3 regions of the Variovorax sp. OK605 genome follow, and region 3 is predicted to be linked to each of the others. Evidence: riboswitches for the same ligand, from Rfam matches in the RefSeq annotation. Region 3 holds a riboswitch; each other region holds the start of a gene.
The links. A riboswitch is a leader RNA that binds a small molecule or an ion and turns the genes downstream of it on or off. The one in region 3 is predicted to bind glycine.
Positions count from the first base shown of each region.

Region 1: linked by a shared signal. The riboswitch ahead of gcvT (glycine cleavage system aminomethyltransferase GcvT) and the one ahead of BM013_RS11180 (D-amino acid dehydrogenase) in region 3 are both predicted to bind glycine.
Region 2: linked by a shared signal. The riboswitch ahead of BM013_RS05510 (ABC transporter substrate-binding protein) and the one ahead of BM013_RS11180 (D-amino acid dehydrogenase) in region 3 are both predicted to bind glycine.

Region 1 is NZ_FOWL01000014.1:163,557-168,119, forward strand. Features, by position in the region: gene gcvP (aminomethyl-transferring glycine dehydrogenase) at 1-545, opposite strand, end outside; gene gcvH (glycine cleavage system protein GcvH) at 677-1,048, opposite strand; gene gcvT (glycine cleavage system aminomethyltransferase GcvT) at 1,127-2,308, opposite strand; glycine riboswitch at 2,362-2,474, opposite strand; glycine riboswitch at 2,487-2,577, opposite strand; gene BM013_RS30180 (hypothetical protein) at 2,612-3,181, opposite strand; gene BM013_RS30185 (MFS transporter) at 3,391-4,563, opposite strand, start outside.
Region 2 is NZ_FOWL01000002.1:240,324-244,886, reverse strand. Features, by position in the region: gene BM013_RS05520 (ABC transporter permease) at 1-176, opposite strand, end outside; gene BM013_RS05515 (ABC transporter permease) at 196-1,137, opposite strand; gene BM013_RS05510 (ABC transporter substrate-binding protein) at 1,160-2,743, opposite strand; glycine riboswitch at 2,884-3,008, opposite strand; gene BM013_RS05505 (hypothetical protein) at 3,202-3,978, opposite strand; gene BM013_RS05500 (ABC transporter ATP-binding protein) at 4,057-4,563, shown strand, end outside.
Region 3 is NZ_FOWL01000003.1:634,852-639,414, forward strand. Features, by position in the region: gene rfbD (dTDP-4-dehydrorhamnose reductase) at 1-819, opposite strand, end outside; gene rfbB (dTDP-glucose 4,6-dehydratase) at 816-1,889, opposite strand; glycine riboswitch at 2,016-2,106, shown strand; glycine riboswitch at 2,143-2,257, shown strand; gene BM013_RS11180 (D-amino acid dehydrogenase) at 2,348-3,649, shown strand; gene BM013_RS11185 (FIST signal transduction protein) at 3,688-4,563, opposite strand, start outside.

The sequences.
Region 1 (4,563 bases), on a different contig from region 3:
CAGTCGCCCGAGACCAGGAACACGTTGCTCTTGCTCTTCACGCTGCGCTTGGCCAGCGTCATGGCCTCGGCCGCGGCGGTGGCTTCGTCGAGCATCGACGCGTTGGCGATGGCCATGCCCGTGAGGTCGCACACCATCGTCTGGAAGTTCAGCAGGGCTTCCATGCGGCCCTGCGAGATCTCGGCCTGGTAGGGCGTGTAGGCCGTGTACCAGGCGGGGTTCTCCAGGATGTTGCGCAGGATCACGCCCGGCGTGTGCGTGCCGTAGTAGCCCTGGCCGATGAAGTTCCTGAACACCTTGTTCTTCGACGCCATCGCCTTCAGCTCGGCCAGCGCGTCGGCTTCGGTCACCGGCGCGGGCAGGCGCATCGGCTTGCTCCTGCGGATGGCCGCGGGCACGATGCCGTCGATGAGCTCCGCGCGCGTCGTCGAGCCGATCACCGGCAGCATGCGCGCCTCGTCCGCCGCATCGATGCCGATGTGGCGGGCAAGGAATTCTTCGGCGTTCTCTAGTTCTTGCAAAGAGGGAAGGGCGGGCGTCGGCATGGCGGTGACTGTCTATCGGCGTTAATAAAAGAACTCAGCGGTCGCCGCCGGGCCGCCCCAAGGCGGACCGCGCCTTCCCCATGGGGGATGGAGAAGCACACGAAGTGGCAAGCCGAGGGGCAAACATCATTTCAGGATTCGGCGGCGAACTTGTCGTACGACGCGGCGTCGAGCAGGGCGTCGAGCTGCGCGGGTTCGCTCAGCTTGACCTTGAAGAACCAGCCGCTGGCCAGCGGGTCGCTGTTGGCGAGCGAGGGGTCGGCGCGCAGCGCTTCGTTCACTTCGGTGACTTCGCCCGACACGGGCATGAACACATCGGCGGCGGCCTTGACCGATTCGACGACGCCGGCGACTTCGCCTTGCGCGAAGCTCTTGCCGACTTCAGGCAGGTCGACGAACACCACGTCGCCCAGCGCATCCTGCGCATGCACGGTGATGCCGACGGTGGCCGCGTCGCCTTCGGCCGACACCCATTCGTGGTCCTTGGTGTACTTGATGCTCATGGAAAACTCCTCGTGGAAAAAATGTTTCGGGGTGCAGAGCCTAACGGGGCTCGGTGTGCATCAACCGCGTCAGCCGCGTCAACCACGGTAGTAGCGGGTGGGCACGAAAGGCATGGTGGACACTTCCATCGGCACCGGCTTGCCGCGCACGATGGCCTGCACGCGCGTGCCGGGCTGCGAGAACGCGGTGGCCACGTAGCCCATGGCCACGCAGCGGTCGGCCGTCGGGCCGAGCAGGCCGCTGGTGACGATGCCGATGTCATGGCCTTCGAAGGACTGCAGCACGGTCCCGTCGCGCACCGGAATGCGCTCCAGCGCCACCAGTCCCACGCGTTTGCGCTTGAGCGTGTCGTGGTCGGTGTGGCCGGCCGCGCCCGCGGTGGCCGCGGCCAGCTGCGCCAGGATCTTCGCGGCGCCGGGGAAGCCGCCTTCGCGCGCGCCGCCCGCGCGGCGCACCTTCTGCATCGCCCAGTTGAGCGAGGCCTCGACCGGCGTGGTGGTGGTGTCGATGTCGTTGCCGTACAGGCACAGGCCGGCTTCCAGGCGCAGCGAATTGCGCGCGCCGAGGCCCACGGGCTTCACCTCGGGCTGGGCCAGCAGCAGGCGGGCCAGCGCGTCGGCGTCCTTGGCGGCCACCGAGATCTCGAAGCCGTCTTCGCCGGTGTAGCCGCTGCGGGTGACGAAGGCGTCGACCTTGACTTTGTCATCGCCGATCTGCACCGCGCCGCCGGTCATGAACACGAAGCGCTCGATGCCGGGCGACAGCCGCGCCAGCGTGGCCGCGGCCTGCGGGCCCTGCAGCGCCAGCAGGGCGTGGTCGGGTAGGGGCTGCACGTCGCAGCGGCCGCCGATCTTCTGCTGGATGTGGGCGATGTCGGCCACCTTGCAGGCGCCGTTGACGATCACGAAGAGCGAGCCGTTGCCTTCGTTGAAGAACATCAGGTCGTCGAGGATGCCGCCTTCGTCGTTCAGCAGCAGGCCGTAGCGCTGCTTGCCGGCGGGCAGGTCGACCACGTCGACGGGCATCAGGGTTTCGAAGGCGGCGGCGGCGTCGGGGCCCACCAGGCGCAGCTGGCCCATGTGGGAAATGTCGAACAGGCCGGCCGCGTCGCGCGTGTGCTTGTGCTCGGCCATCAGGCCGGCGGGGTACTGCACCGGCATCGAGTAGCCCGCGAAGGGCACCATGCGGGCGCCGAGCGCCACGTGGAGGTCGTACAGCGGCGTCTTGAGAAGGGTGTCGGAGGCGGAAGAAGCAGCCACGGGGCTCTCCAGAGGGCAAAAGGGGCAGACGAAATCCATGACGCAAGCCATGGGCCACCCCTGCTGTCCGCTTTACCTGAGAGATTCACCCCACGATCGGGGTTTGCTCCTTCGGTGGGCCGGTGCACCGTTTCGGGTGCCGCGGCCTCTCTCCAGCAAGGAAACGCCGGTGTTCACCGGCGCCTTGTCAGTCCTTTTGCCTGAGCGTTCGGGAATCCCCTGCGCCTTCGGCGGCCCCGTCGTGCGGGGCTCTCTCCTGACCCGGGCGAGTGTAGTGGATCGCGCGGGGCCCAGGTTTTTGTTTCAGTGAACGATCTCGGCCGGCGGCAGCAGCCGGTCGATGCGCTCGCGCAGCGATTCGGCGCGCTCCGGACCGGCGGTCTTCTCGACCTCGCTGAGCATCAGCGCGGCGATGGTCAGCATCGCGTCGCGGTCGCGCGCCTCGCGCAGGGCGTCGCGCATCTGCAGCGCGAACCTGGGGTCGCGGCGCACGAACATGCGCTCGCACATGTCGAACAGGAACATGCGCGTGGTGGCCAGCGAGCGCTTGCCGTCGAAGCTGTCGGCCGAGGTGCTGACCTGGATCGGTTCCGCGACCGGGGCGGCCGCAGCCGCAGCCTGGGCCTGGGCCTGCGCCGCCTGCGCGGCGGCTGCTGCCGCGGCGGCGGCCGCCTGGGGGTCCTGCAGGTAGCCGCGCTGCACCAGCGCCAGCAGCGCCTGCTCGGCCTCGTCCCGGGTGGTGAACAGCGGACTGAAGTCGGTCAGCGAGCGCCGGCCGTCGGCCATCAGCAGCAGCGCGCGCTCACGCTGGGTGAGCGTGCGCTGGCCGCCCTGCAGTTCGTCGCGCGCCTTGTCGGTCTTGGTGGGAAGCATGCAGCCACAGCCTTGGGGAATCGAGGACTGCAGCATCGTTGCAAGTGGTGACACCTTCATGAACCATTCGACTTACAGGGCCACAAGCTCAGCCGCCTGCGCTTTCCTTGCGGATGAGCCAATGGTTGCGCGCGCGTTCAACCCATTCAACCCATTCAACCCGTTCAACCCGTTCAACCCGTTCAACCCGTTCAACCCGTTCAACCCGTTCAGGCCGCGGCACCCTCCACGCCCGCGCCCATCGGCTGCATCGACCGGTTGCGCAGCCGCAGCGCGAGCACCGTGGCCACGCACAGCACGCACAACACGGCGGTCAGCGTGACGCCCAGGCCGCGCGCGTCCGACAGCATGCCGAACAGCGGCGACACCAGCCCGCCCACCGACAGCGCCAGCCCGAGCGTGATGCCGCTGGCCGTGGCCGGGTTGCGCGGCAGGTAGTCCTGCGCCAGCGTCACCTGCGCGGCGAAGGGCAGGAACATGCTCATGCCGAGCAGCGCGGTGCAGGCCAGCGCCCAGCCGGCCGAGGGCGCGAGCACCAGGCCGGCCAGCGCCGGCAAGGCGAGCAGGTAGCCCGCGCGAATGGTGCCCATGCGCCCGATGCGGTCGCCCAGCCAGCCGCCGAGCAGCGTGCCCACCGCGCCCGCGGCGGTGAAGGCCGTGAGCGCCGCGGCGCCCTGGAAAGCCGTGCCGTGCAGGTCGCGCGTGATGCGCAACGAGAGCATCGACAGCACCGTGACGTACGGGATCGACCAGCCCACGATGGTCGCCACCAGCCAGCCGAAGGCGCGCCAGTCGTTGGGCGGCTTCGCCACTGCGGCGCCGGCCTTGCGCGCGGCGGCCGAAGCGGCCGCCGCGGCGCTGCCCGCGCGCCCCGTGCTGGCCAGCAGCCAGACCACCCCCATCACCACCGCCGGCACGCCCAGCAGGTAGCTGCGCGACAGGCTGCCGCCGCCCACCGCCGTGGCCGCCAGCACCGGCGCGAATGACGCGCCGATGGTGCCGCCCACCGAGAACACGCTCATCGCCTTCTGCGACGCACCGCCCGCCGCGCGCGCCGCCACCGTGGCCGGCGGGTGGTAGGCCGCGATGCCCAGGCCGCACAGCGCAATGGCGATCCAGGTCAGCAGGTAGCTCTGGCTCAGCCCCGCCAGCACCACGCCCAGCGCGGCCACCAGGAAGCCCGTGGGCACCAGCCAGCTGCGCGGATGGCGGTCGGCGTACAGGCCGAACAGCGGCTGCACCACGCTCGACAGCCCGGTGGCCGCCAGCATCAGGCCGGCCGCGGCCGTGTAGCTGTAGCCGCGCTCCAGCACCATGAAGGGCAGCAGCGCGGGCACCAGGCCCTGGTAGAGATCGTTGACGGCATGGGTGCCGGTGAGCAG
Region 2 (4,563 bases), on a different contig from region 3:
CACGGCGCGGCCAGCGCGATGAGCACCAGCAGCACCAGCACGCCGCCGCCGGCGCGCACCGACCCGTTGGCCAGGATGCGCTTGAGCAGCGAGCGGCGCCTGGGCGGCGGCAGTGCCTCCACGGCGCCGTCGGATGCAGGCCCCGGGGGGGCGAGGGAAAGAGACGAATCGGTCATGGTATTTCTTCGTGGCGGTTCAATACCGGATGCGGGGGTCGAACACCAGGTAGCTCACATCGATCAGCAGATTGATGAGCACATAGATGACGGAGAAGAACAGCGTGATGCCCTGGATCAGCGGAAAGTCGCGCGAGAGCACCGCGTCGACCGTGAGCTGGCCGAGCCCCGGAATGGCGAACACCGTCTCGGTGACCACCACGCCGCCGATGAGCAGCGCAATGCCGATGCCGATCACCGTGACGATGGGAATCGCCGCGTTGGCCAGCGCATGGCGCATCAGCAGGCGCGTCTCCGATATGCCCTTGGCGCGCGCCGTGCGGATGTAGTCCTCGGTCATGGCCTCGGCCACCGCCGCGCGCGTGACGCGCGCGATCAGCGCCACGTAGATGATCGACAGCGTGATCGACGGCAGGATCAGGTGCTTGAGCCACAGCAGCGGCCCCTGGCTCAGCCGCGCGTAGCCCTGCACCGGCAGCCACTGCAGGTGCAGCGCGAAGATCCAGATGAGCACGTAGCCGATGACGAAGGCGGGTATCGAGAAACCCATCACCGAGAAGCCCATGAGCATGCGGTCGAGCCACCCGCCATGGCGCCACGCGGCGATCACGCCCAGCGGCACCGCGATGAGGATGGTGACCACCAGCGTCACCGCGGCCAGCGACACCGTGGCCTCGATGCGCTGGCCGATCAGCTCGGTCACGGTCTTCTTCATGAAGTACGACTCGCCCAGGTTGCCCTGCAGCAGCTGCGCGCTCCAGTGGAAGAACTGCACGGGCAGCGACTGGTTCAGGCCCAGCTGCTCGCGCACCCTGGCGATGTTCTCGCTGGTGCCGCTGTCGCCCACGATGGCGGCCGCGGGGTCGCCGGGCGCGAGCCGCAGCATCAGGAAGACGATCAGCGCGACGATGACGAGCACCGGCACGGTCGAGAGAATGCGGCGTGCAAGAAAGAGCAGCATGGGCGGGTCCCGTGAGGCGGGCTCAGTTCTTCTTCAGGTTCCAGAACACGCCGACCGGCGAGCGCACCACGCCGCTCACCACGCCCTTGCGGTAGGCCGTGAGCGGCTTGTATTCGCCGATGGGCGCGTAGATGCCGGTGTCGTACACGCGCTGCTGGATGGCCGTGGCCAGTTCCTTGCGCTTGGGTTCGTCGGCCGTGGCGAGGAACTCCGACTTCAGCTGCTCGAGCTTGTCGTCGGTGGCCCAGCCGAACCAGCCCTTGTCGCCGGTGCCGGTGAGCGGTGCGAAGAACATCGGGTTCATGTTGTCGGCAATGCCCCAGCCGGTGATGAAGAGGTTCCAGCCGCCGTTGGTGACCGGGTCTTTCTTGGCGCGGCGCGTGACCAGCGTGGGCCAGTCCATCGACTGCATGTCGACGTTGAAGCCGGCCTGCTTGAGCAGCTGCGCCATCACCGGCGGAAACTTGTTGAGCACCGCGAAGTCGGCCGGGAACATCAGCACCACGGGCTTGCCGTCATAGCCGGCTTCCTTCAGCAGCGCCTTGGCCTTCTCGAACTGCGGCTTGCCGGTGAAGTAGCCGGTCTTGTCGGTCGCGAAGGTCGAGCCGCACGGGTAGATGGAGGCGCAGCTGTTGTACAGCTCCTTGTGCACCAGCTGGGCGCGCATGAGCGCCTCCTGGTTGATGGCCATGAACGCGGCCTGCGCGATCTTCGGGTTGTCGAAGGGTGGGATCAGGTGGTTCAGGTGCAGCGCGAACGAGCCCTTGGACACCGGGCTGTCGAGCGTGATGGCGGGGTTGTTCTTCAGCGCCGTGTACTGCTCGGAGGGCACCCACTCGATCATGTCGACCTCGCCGTTGGCCAGCGCGTTGGCCTGCGTCTGCGCGTCCTTCAGGATGATCCATTCCATGCGGTCGACGTACACGTTCTTGCCGCCGGCGGTGCCCGAGGGCGCCTCGGTGCGCGGCACGTACCTGGTGTTCTTCAGGTAGACGATCTTCTCGCCGGGGCGGTACTCGTCCTTCTTGAAGATGTACGGGCCCGAGCCGGTGGCGTCGTCGATCTGCTTGTCGGCGGGCGTGGCGGCCACGCGCGCGGGCATGATGAAAGGCGGGTTCGACGAAGGCTTGCTCAGCGCGTCGAGCACCATGCCGAAGGTGTCCTTGAACACCAGCTTGAAGGTGTTGGCGTCGACCGCCTCGGCCTTGTCGAGCGCGGCGAACATCTTCTGGCCCAGGCCGTCGCGCTGGCCCCAGCGCTTGAGCGAGGCGAGCACGTCTTCCGAGGTGACGGGCTTGCCGTCGTGGAAGGCCAGGCTCTTGCGCAGCGTGAAGGTCCAGGTCTTGCCGTCGGGGCTGGTCGTGTACTTGTCGACCATCTGCGGATGCACCTTGCCCTGCTCGTCCACGCCGAACAACGTGTCGTAGACCATGTAGCCGTGGTTGCGCGTGATGAAGGCGGTGGTCCAGATCGGGTCGAGGATCTTCAGGTCGGACTGCGGCACCAGGCGCAGCACCTTGCCGGTGTCCTGCGCGAAGGTGGTGGCTGCCGCCGCGGCCAGCAGGGCGCCCGCGAAGATGGCTTTCAGTCGTCGTTTCGTCAGCATGGGTCAGTTCTCCGGTTGAAAAAGGGGGACGCGAAAACGGGCAACGCCAGGAACACATGCGTCGTGTGGCGTTGCGGAAAACAAGTCATGGAAACAAGGAGGCTCCGGAAGCGAACACGGACACCCCGCGCTCTGCGCGGCGTGCCCCTGCTGTCCTTTTGCCTGAGAGATTCACCCCGCGCGCACATCGCACAGGGCTTGCCCCTTCGGCGGCTGCCCTCGGTCCCTGCAACGGGTCCGGTCAGCGCTCTCCAGCGTTAGAAAAATCCAGTCTTGGGACCTGAGCGTTCTGGGCTATCGCCTTCGGTAATGCACTAACTCGAAGCATCGAGCCGGCATTTCTCCTGGATGGATTTCTCCAAAGCAGTTTGCGTGCCACTCGGCGCGATGCGCGTGGCCCTCCGCTGCGCGCACGGTGCGCGTGCGCCGCGCACACGGTGCGCCGTACGCCTTTGTATTTACTGCGGCCCGCCGCAGAAGCCCGCGCGCTCGGTGGTCTTCGCGGTGAAGCGGATGCGCGAGCTGACCGCGGCGCTCTGCGGTTCGTTCTGGCCCCACTCGGTCTGCAGCCACGTGTACTGCCAGTCGTACAGGCCACCGGGTTTCGCGGCTTCGCCGTAGGCGATGCGCAGGCTGCCGTTGCTCTCGTCGTGGCAGTGCCTGGAGGTCTTGTATTCCTTCTCGCTGAAGCAGGCGCGGATCATCTTGAAGCACGAGAAGGGAATGTCTTCGTGCACGGCCTTGCCGTCCTCGAGCGGCACGAAGTCGGCGGTGTCGAACGAGGCGCCGCCGCCCGAGTACATCTCCGACACGGTCTGCAGCACGGCCACCGCCCACTTGCCTTCGGCCAGCGGATAGAGCGCGGGCGCGAGCGACAGGCGGGTCTCGGGCGCGCCCGCGTTGTCCTCCTTCCTGACGGACTCGGCGTAGGCCGGGAATTCGTACATGCGGTCGAGCTGCCAGCCCTTCGCGTCGGTGGTGCGCTTGACGCGCGCCATGGCCAGCGGCTGCGCGGAGAGCACGACGAAATCGCCCGGCGTTGCGCCGCGTGGGCGGTACAGGCCCAGCTGCTGCACGTCGCACGGCTGCGGCAGCAGGGCGCACAGGCGCGCACGCCATTGCGCATCGACCGACTCGGGCTTCTTCACCACCTCGAACACCTGCGCGGACGGCGCGGCGAGCATCGGGCCGGCGAACAACGACACGAGGAGACCGGTGGCGAGCAGCTTTTTCATGGAGCCGAATGGTAGCCACGGCGGGCGCCTTTCGTGCGGCCGGCTGCACAAGCTCGCTTGGTACAGTCGGCCGCGACCATGAACCCACCTACCCCCCTCCTCCAGATCGGCGCGCTCGGCTTCGCGTACCCCGGCCAGCCCGCCATCGCCTCGAACTGGAGCGCCGCCATCGGCCCCGGCGTGACGCTGCTGTACGGCGACACCGGCGCGGGCAAGTCGGCGCTGCTGCAGGTGATCGCGGGCGCGCTGCCCGCCACCGGCGAGCTGAGCGTGGCGGGCACCAGCCTGGCCGCGTCGCCCGAGGCCTATCGCCGCAACGTCTTCTTCGTCGACCCGTCCACCGACCGATTCGACCAGGCCACGGTGCACCAATGCACCGCCGCGCTGCGCGAGGGCGACGCGGGCTTCGACGACGCCCGCTGGCAGGCGCTGGTCGAAGGCTTCTCGCTGACCCCGCACCTGGAGAAGTCGATGTTCATGCTGTCGACCGGCTCCAGACGCAAGGTGTGGCTGGCCGCCGCCCTCGCCTCGAGCCGCCCGCTGGTGCTGCTGGACGAGCCCGCGGCCGCGCTGGACGCGGGTTCG
Region 3 (4,563 bases):
CAATTTGGTGGTGTCCAGGCGCGAGTTGTGCGGGCGCTTCGCCGGCGTGGGGAACGCGCTGGTCGGCACCGGTTCGACGGCCTGCGGCCCGGCCCTGAGCTCGACACCCGCCTGCTGCGCCATCTCGAGCACGAAGCGCGCATAGCCGTACCAGGTGGTCTCGCCGCCGGCGATCGCGTGATACAGACCCGCCTTGGAAGGGTCCTGCAACGTCGCGCGAATGGCATGCGCCGTCACGTCGGCCAGTAGCTCCGCTCCGGTCGGCGCGCCGAACTGGTCGTCGATGACGGTCAGCTTGTCGCGCTCCTTGGCGATCCGCAGCATGGTCTTGGCGAAGTTGCCGCCGCGCGCCGCGTACACCCAGCTCGTACGAAAGATCAGGTGCTTCGCGCAGTTCTGCGCCACCAGTTGTTCGCCTTCGAGCTTGGTCTGGCCGTACACGCTGAGCGGACCCGTCGCGTCGTCTTCCTTCCAGGGCTTGCTGCCGCTGCCGTCGAAGACGTAGTCGGTCGAGTAATGCACCATCAGCGCACCGATCTGCTGGGCCGCTTCGGCCACGACGCCGGGCGACGTGGCGTTGAGCTTGCGCGCGAACTCGGGCTCGCTCTCGGCCTTGTCGACGGCCGTGTGCGCAGCGGCGTTCACGATGACGTCGGGGCGCACCTTCAGCACCGTGTCGGCCAGCTGCTCGGGGCGGCTGAAGTCGGCGCGGAAATCCGTGCTGTCGAAATCGAGCGCAACCAGTTCGCCGAGCGGCGCCAGGCTGCGCTGCAATTCCCAGCCGACCTGTCCGCCCTTGCCCAGCAGCAGCAGCTTCATGTGGCGGCCTTTGCGTCGTCGTATTGCTTCTCGACCCATTCGCGGTAGGCGCCGCTCTGCACGTTGCTCACCCACTCGCTGTTCGCCAGGTACCACTCGACGGTCTTGCGGATGCCGGTGTCGAAGGTTTCAGCGGGCTTCCAGCCGAGTTCGCGCTCGAGCTTGCGCGCGTCGATGGCGTAGCGGCGGTCATGGCCCGGGCGGTCCGTGACGTAGGCGATCTGCTCCTTGTACGGCTTGCCGTCGGCGCGGGGGCGCAGCTCGTCGAGCAGCGCACACACGGTGTTGACGATCTCGATGTTGGGCTTCTCGTTCCAGCCGCCCACGTTGTAGGTCTCGCCCAGCCTGCCCGCTTCGAGCACGCGGCGAACGGCGCTGCAGTGGTCTTTCACATAGAGCCAGTCGCGCACCTGCATGCCGTCACCGTACACGGGCAGGTTCTTGCCGGCCAGCGCGTTGACGATCATCAGCGGGATCAGCTTCTCGGGGAAGTGGAACGGGCCGTAGTTGTTCGAGCAGTTCGTGGTCAGCACGGGCAGGCCGTAGGTGTGGTGCCAGGCGCGCACGAGGTGGTCGCTGGCGGCCTTGCTGGCCGAGTACGGGCTGTTGGGCTCGTACTTGTGTTCTTCGGTGAAGGCGGGGTCGGTCTTCGAGAGCGAGCCGTAGACCTCGTCGGTCGACACGTGCAGGAAGCGGAAGGCGGTCTTCTCGTCGGCCGGCAGCGCGCTCCAGAAGCCGCGCACGGATTCGAGCAGGCGGAAGGTGCCGAGCACGTTGGTCTGCACGAAATCCTCGGGGCCGTGGATCGAGCGATCGACGTGCGATTCCGCGGCGAAGTTCACGACGGCGCGCGGCTTGTGCTCGGCCAGCAGGCGGTCGATCAGTGCGCTGTCGCCGATGTCGCCCTGCACGAAGATGTGCTTCGGGTTGCCCTTGAGCGACGCGAGGGTCTCGAGGTTGCCCGCGTAGGTCAGTTTGTCGAGGTTCACGACCGGCTCGTCGCTGTTCGCGATCCAGTCGAGTACGAAATTGGCGCCAATGAAGCCGGCGCCGCCGGTAACCAGGATCATGGGGTCCCTTTTATGTTGTGAAAACTCGCCCTGCGGCAAATCACGAATGATCAACCGGCCATTATCCCATCGGCCCGGCGCCCAAAAACCGGCGGGTTGGCAGCCACGCAGCCCCCGCCTACAATCGCGCCCACTGCAGGAGAGCGGGCCACCCCGGTGGCCCTACCGAAGGCGCAAACTCCCATAAACGCTCAGGTCGGCCCGACGAAGTCCCGATGGAGGATTTCGGCAAGGGGTCAGTACTGCATCAACTGAAACGCCGTCTGGAGAGCCGCCACGCCATTTCATGGCCGTGACGCACCGAAGGAGCAAACCCGCTGCGGGCGCAGCGGGTGAATCTCTCAGGTACCGAGGACAGGGGGAGCGGCAACTTGGACACGGCCGTCCGGTTGCCTGCTATTGATTCAATAGCACACCACGCCCGTCGTTCAAGCGCTGCAACCTCAAAGGTACTTGAAATGCGCGTGATCGTTCTTGGCGCCGGCCTGCTCGGCGTGACCTCGGCTTACTACCTCCAGCAACTCGGCCACGACGTGACCGTGATCGACCGGCAGGCCACCCCCGCCGCCGAAACCAGCTTCGCCAACGGCGGGCAGATCTCGGTCAGCCATGCCGAACCCTGGGCCAACCCCAGCGCACCGCTCAAGGTGCTGCAATGGCTGGGCAAGGAGGACGCCCCGCTGCTCTTCCGTATCCGCGCCGACATGCGCCAGTGGCTCTGGGGCCTGCAGTTCCTGCGCGAATGCACCCCGGCGCGCACCCGCCACAACATCGAGCAGATCGTTCGTTTGGGTACATACAGCCGCGACATGTTGCAGCAATTGCGTCGCGACACCCATCTGGCCTACGACCAGCGCACCCAGGGCATCCTGCACTTCTATACGACGCAGAAGGAATTCGACGGCGCCCTTGCCCCCGCCGAGCAGATGCGCGCCCTGGGCTGCGAGCGCCAGGTCATCTCGGCCGACGAGGCCGTGAAGATCGAGCCCGCCCTCGCCCACATCCGCCCGAAGCTGGCCGGCGCCACCTTCACGGCCGAAGACGAATCCGGCGACGCCAACCGCTTCGCGCGCGAACTCTGCAAGCTCGCGGCGGCGGCCGGCGTGAAGTTCCTGATGAGCCACACCATCACCGCGCTGCGCGAAGCCGGCGGCAAGATCGACCACGTCGAAGCCACCGACAACGAAGGCCGCTTCCAGCGCATCCGCGGCGACGCGTTCGTGATGGCGATGGGCTCGCTGAGCCCGCTGCTCGCGGCGCCGCTGGGCATCCGGCTGCCGATCTACCCGGCCAAGGGCTATTCGGTGACGCTGCCCGTGAAAGACGCCTCCAAGGCCCACCAGGTCTCGCTGACCGACGACGAGTTCAAGCTGGTGTTCTCGCGCTACACGTCCGAGTCCGGCGACCGCCTGCGCATCGCCGGCACGGCCGAGCTCAACGGCTACGACCGCGACCTGAACCAGGTGCGCTGCGAAGCCATCGTGCGCCGCGTCGAAGCGCTGTTCCCCGGCGCCGGCGACACCACGCAGGCCCAGTTCTGGACCGGCCTGCGCCCCGCCACGCCGAGCAACGTGCCGCTGATCGGCAAGACGAAGCTGCAGAACCTGTTCCTCAACACCGGCCACGGCACGCTCGGCTGGACCCACGCCTGCGGCTCGGGCAAGTCGATCGCGCGCATCGTGAGCGGGCTGGCGCCCGAGGTCGATTTCGCGTTCACCGGCATGCCGGCACCGCAGCCGCGCGTGCTGCAGCCGGCCTGACCGCCTGATGGCTTGGTGACCGGACTGCGGCGTTCGCTTCAGTCGTTGCTGGTGAACACCGTCAGCACCCCGGTATAGCCATACAGGTGGTGCCGGGCGATTTCACCCGCGGCAAAGAAGCCGACCAACGGCACATCGCCCAGCGCGTGCCGCACGATCTGCAGCTCGGCGCCCGGCGCGCCGAAGTGCGGTCCGCCGCGGCCGGAGCAGCTCACGTACACCGCGCCGGCAATGCGCCGCGCCGGGTGCGGCGCCGCCTCGGCCTCGCCGGCGGCCACGGCGCGCGCGGTGGCCAGCGTCTGTTCTTCGGGCTCCAGCTCTTCACGGATTTCCGCGCAGATGCGCATCAGGTCGGCCCGGGCGGCCTGCGCGTTGCGGCGGCAGAAGGTCAGCCGCATGCCGGCCTCGGCGGTGTCGGCAATGGCGATGCCGCGCCGCGTGGGGTCCAGGCCGATGATGTGGCGCACCAGCACGTCGGCCCCCAGGTCGCCGGTGCGGCGGATGCCGTCGCTGCCCGCGTCGGCCAGACCGACCAGCGTGTTGCGCACGGCGTCGATGGCTTCCTGCGGCCGCTCGAGCGACACCTGCAGGTCGGCCAGCAGCACGTCGAGCGCCGGTTCGCCGTCGAGCCTGAGCAGCAGGTTGCCGTCGGCCTCGGTGATCTCGCGCTGGCGCCCCGCCCCCGAGCGCAGCGGCTGGCAGCCCTGCGTGACGCGCGACACCAGCCGCACGCCCTCGCCGAACACCACGCCCGACAAGCCGCCCGAGAACACGCCGCCCGCCGCGCCGTGGCCGCGGATGTTGCCGTTGCCGCCGATCGCGAACTGCAGCGCGCTGCCGCGGCCCGAGGTCAGGCCGCCGAACAGGTAGCCAGTGTCGGTGCGCCCGGCCATCTCGCCGATCAGCTCGGCCAG